One region of the Exiguobacterium sp. SH0S2 genome, then DNA from elsewhere that is predicted to be linked to it. Evidence: a T-box and tRNA genes for the amino acid it is inferred to sense, from the RefSeq annotation. Region 1 holds a T-box; the other holds one or more tRNA genes.
What was found. A T-box is a leader RNA that pairs with one kind of tRNA and senses whether it is charged. The one in region 1 lies ahead of ileS (isoleucine--tRNA ligase), so its partner is inferred to be a tRNA-Ile.
Positions count from the first base shown of each region.

Region 1 (2,476 bases):
CCGATCTCTTTGTTCGCATCTTCATAGAACAGTCCTTCAAAGCCTGGTGCTTCGTCCGTCATATACCCGCGGTCGTCGACCGGGCACAACACGTCAAGTCCGTACGCTTGGCCGACACGGTAGTCGTCTTCCCCGTGGCCAGGTGCGATATGGACGCAGCCTGTCGCTTCAGCCGTGACGTGGTCGCCAAGGATGAGGAGTGACGTCCGGTCGTAAAGCGGGTGCTGTACCGTCATGTGCTCGAACTCGCGTCCGTTCCAAGATCCGCTCACTGAGTACTCATCCCAGCCGAGTGCTGTCGTCACTTCTTCGACGAGCGTCTCGGCAACGATATACCCTTTGCCATCGTGCTCGATCCGTGTGTATGTCAGCTCATCGCTGACAGCGATCCCGAGGTTGGCCGGAATCGTCCACGGTGTCGTCGTCCAGATGACGAAATGGTCGGTCGTCCCGAGGACGCCTTTGCCATCGACGACTTGGAACGCCACATAGATGGCTGGTGATTTTTTGTCATAGTACTCGATTTCCGCCTCAGCGAGTGCCGATTCAGAAGACGGTGACCAATAGACCGGTTTTTTCCCTTTATAGATGTATCCTTTTTCAGCCATCGTGCCGAACAGGCGGATTTGCGCCGCTTCATATTCAGGCTGGAGCGTGATGTATGGATTGTCAAAGTCAGCGAGCAGTCCGAGACGCTTGAACTGTTCACGTTGTGAGTTCACTTGCTCCATCGCGTAAGCGGCACATTTTTCGCGGAACTCGGCGACAGTCATCTCTTTACGGTTGACGCCTGCTTTTTGAAGCGCGTTCTCGATCGGAAGACCGTGTGTGTCCCAACCTGGGATCATCGGTGATTGATAGCCGTTCAACGACTTGAAACGGACGATGATGTCTTTTAACACTTTGTTGAGTGCATGGCCCATATGGATGTCACCGTTGGCGTACGGAGGTCCGTCATGTAGAATGTATTGCGGCTTTCCTGCATTCTTCTCTTGGACGCGGTTGTACAAGTCCATCTGCTCCCAAGCCTCGTGCATTGCTGGCTCGCGCTTCGGCAAATTTCCACGCATCGCGAATTCTGTATCAGGCATCAATAATGTGTCTTTGTAGTTCATTGAAACTCCTCCTGCATCTTTTTTGAAAAACAAAAAAAACCCGCCCCTAAATAGGGACGAGTTCATCGACTCGCGGTACCACCCTACTAATCTCAAGTAGACCTTGAGACCGCTCTCGGTAACCGATAACGAGGTCAAGCGGTCACGCTTACTCAATTCAGCATGACACTCATAGGGGATACCAAATAAAGTCTTTCTCTTAGGCTTGCACCTTCCCTAAGTCGCTTCGTAGGTGTGACTTTATTGACGTGTCCTAATCAACGTATTGTTTATTATCCGTGATGTTTGTTTGGTGTGACTTCGTCGTCATTATACGCAAGTTCACTCGTATCGTCAAGAACCGTCTGGACAGGCGGCTCTCCGACAATCGTGTCCCATTCGGTACTATTTAGAAGTTCCATCTGTGCGTCGACGAGAACACGGAACCGGGTCCGGTACAGTTCGACTTTTTTCAACATTTGAATGACTTCACGCTCTGCCATCTGCTCTTTACGCGACGCTTCCTCTTCTCGGGCGAGCGCTTCGCGTTCAGCCTGCTTCAAGATGAGGCTGGCTTCTTTGGCCGCATTGGTCTTGACTTCTTCTGCCGCCTCTTGTGCGACGATAATCGATTTATTCAACGTGTCTTCCATCGAGGAGAAGTAGTCAATACGGGCTTGCATATCGTTGACGAGTTCTTCGTACCTTCTATTTTCACGAATCAATAGCTCAAACTCTTTAATGATTTGATCTAAAAATTCATTGACCTCATCGATATCGTACCCGCGAAAACGAGTCGAGAACTCTTTGTTATGAATATCAATCGGTGTCAACGCCATTCGACTTTCCTCCTAAATTCAACGTATGATGCCATACTGGATTTTTATTTTCTCACGCTTTGTCGAGCCGAGGATTGCCGTCAATTTGACACGACCGTAACCCCGGATTGAAACCAAATCGTCTGGTTCGAGTAAAAAGCTCGCGTCCGTGATCGCTTTATGATTGACTTTGCAGTCACCATGTTTGACGAGCGCCTGTGCTTTCTGGCGCGACAGACCGAGCACCTCGCTAACGACCGCATCAAAGCGGAGTGAGGAGACGATGCCAAACTCGTCGCTCCATTTGACTTCTGGGACGGTCAAAATCGATGCGGCCGGCACATCAGACAGCCGCACCCGGGCTTTGCCGACGCGATCCACGTTCATTTCGATGAATCCAGCCGCATCAGCCGTCGTCGCGAACTGAGCGATCCCGTCAGCGAGGACAACGTCGCCAAACTTTTGCCGCTTCAGGCCCGCGTTAAGAAGCGTGCCTGTCACTTGGCGGTGGGTCAAGTCGACAAACTTCGTCGGATAATCGATTTGAAGAATCTTGACTTCAAA
Region 1 covers NZ_SJVB01000001.1:527,976-530,451, forward strand. The annotation lists gene ileS (isoleucine--tRNA ligase) at 1-1,115, opposite strand, end outside; T-box leader at 1,165-1,385, opposite strand; gene EVJ21_RS02730 (DivIVA domain-containing protein) at 1,388-1,933, opposite strand; gene EVJ21_RS02735 (YlmH family RNA-binding protein) at 1,952-2,476, opposite strand, start outside.

Region 2 (2,476 bases), on a different contig from region 1:
ACGCGATATATTTTGTGGATCACAGACTTATTAGCTATCGAAGACAAGATGCAAATCGCCTTCGCGCACGGTACGTTCAACGTCGTCAACACGTTTGTCCAGTTCTGGTTCATCGGGACGATTGCTTGGCTCGTGACGAAACTCGTACCAGGTGAAGATTCAATCGTCGATACGAAAGCGCAACATCTAGACCCTGTCTTCATCCAACAGTCGCCTTCGATCGCGGTCGAGCAAGCAAAATATGAAGTCATCCGCATGGGTGATTTCGCGAAGCTCGGTCTTGACGAAGCGCGCAGCTATATGGCGTCAGGAGACAAGAAACACGCTGAGAAGTCGGCACATATCGAAGAAGCGTTAAACTCATTGAACTCTAAAATCACGGATTATCTCGTCAAATTGGCGGCCGTCGATTTGACGGAGCACGAATCACAACAGCATAAGACACTCATGCATGCCATCAACGACATCGAGCGAATCGGTGACCACGTTGAGAACATCATCGAGTTGATCGACTATAAGACGGCGACACGGATCACCCTCTCACCTGATGCTCAAAAAGAGTTGACGGAAATGTATGATCTGACACGGGCCACACTCGAGAAGTCACTTCAAACGCTTGCGAGCGGTGACATGGTCGAGGCGCGTCAAGTCATCGAGATGGAAGCGAAACTCGACATGCTCGAGCGTCAATTCCGTAAAAATCATGTCGTTCGTTTGAACACAGGTGAATGTGACGGCCAAGCTGGTATGTTCTTCGTCGATATGCTCTCGAACCTTGAGCGGATCGGTGACCATGCGATGAACATCACGGAAATCACACTTGAAGATGCAACGAACGAAATATCGGTCTAACGTTTCAAAAAGTCTTGCTACTTAAGTTATAAGTAGCAAGACTTTTTTGCGTACGTGTGACTTTTCATTGACAGTAGAGGCTTCCTTCAGTATATTATTACTGTATAACAACGTGGCGGTGTAGCTCAGCTGGCTAGAGCGTACGGTTCATACCCGTGAGGTCGTGGGTTCGACTCCCTCCGCCGCTACCAATAAGGACCCTTAGCTCAGCTGGTTAGAGCAGACGGCTCATAACCGTCCGGTCGTAGGTTCAAGTCCTACAGGGTCCATCGAGGGCAGCTTTCTAATGAAAGCTGCTTTTTTGTTTACATTGTTGTTTTCAAAAGTGAAGACGCGGGTAAATATCCGTTAGCATTTTGTTTTTGAAAAATATGAAACGAGGCGAAGCGAGATGGAACGAAATCATACGATGATGCAATTTTTTGAATGGCACGTCCCGGCTGACCAAAAGCATTGGAAGCGATTGAAAGAACGGGCTTCTAAATTAAAAAAAGCAGGAATCACCGCACTTTGGTTGCCACCGGTCACAAAAGGTCAAAGTGATGAGGATACGGGATATGGTGTCTATGACTTGTATGATTTAGGCGAGTTTGATCAAAAAGGAACCGTCGCCACAAAATACGGGACGAAGCAAGAGCTGCTTGAGGCGACGAAACACGCCCAAGAACTCGGGATGCAAGTATATATGGATGTCGTGTTGAACCATAAAGCCGGAGCCGACGCGACCGAGAAGTTCGACGTGTTAGAAGTCGACCCGGAAGACCGGACGAAAGTGTTGTCGGAAGAACCGTTTGAGATTGAAGGTTGGACGAAGTTTGATTATAAAGCGCGAAACGGTAAGTACTCGTCGTTCAAATGGAACTTCCATCATTTCAACGGCACGGACTATGACGCGGCGAGCGAGCATAGCGGTATCTTCTTCATTTTAGGCGATAACAAAAAATGGAATGACAACGTCGATAGTGAGTTCGGCGTTTATGACTATTTGATGTTTGCGAACATTGACTATCATCATCCGGAAGTCCGGGAAGAAGTGTTAAGTTGGGGCAAGTGGTTCATCGAAGAGACGAAATGTGATGGCTTCCGTCTCGATGCGATCAAACATATCAACTATGATTTCGTCAAAGAGTTCAGCCAAACGATGAAAGATGAAAAAGGCGAGAACTTTTACTTGGTCGGTGAGTTTTGGAAGTCGGAGCTCGAAGATTGCCGCGCCTTTTTAGACAACATCGACTACCACGTCGATCTGTTCGACGTGCCGCTCCATTACAATTTGCAGCGTGCCTCGATTGAAGGCGCATCGTTTGATTTGCGGACGATCTTTGACGACACACTCGTCCAGTCCCACCCGCTTCACTCGGTCACGTTCGTCGACAACCATGACTCACAGCCGGCCGAGGCGCTCGAGTCATGGGTCGAAGATTGGTTCAAACAGAGTGCTTACGGTTTGATTTTACTCCGCCAAGACGGTTATCCGTGTGTTTTCTACGGTGATTACTACGGCATCAACGGGCCCCACCCGGTCGAAGGGAAGAAGCTGGCCATCGATCCACTTCTGTACGCCCGTCGTGAAAAAGCGTATGGGCAACAAGACGACTACTTCGATAACGAGCACGTGATCGGC
Region 2 covers NZ_SJVB01000003.1:112,396-114,871, reverse strand. The annotation lists gene EVJ21_RS09280 (Na/Pi cotransporter family protein) at 1-852, shown strand, start outside; tRNA gene EVJ21_RS09275 (tRNA-Met) at 967-1,043, shown strand; tRNA gene EVJ21_RS09270 (tRNA-Ile) at 1,048-1,121, shown strand; gene EVJ21_RS09265 (alpha-amylase) at 1,244-2,476, shown strand, end outside.
Region 2: it has a tRNA-Ile gene. The T-box ahead of ileS (isoleucine--tRNA ligase) is inferred to sense a tRNA for this amino acid. The anticodon was not compared.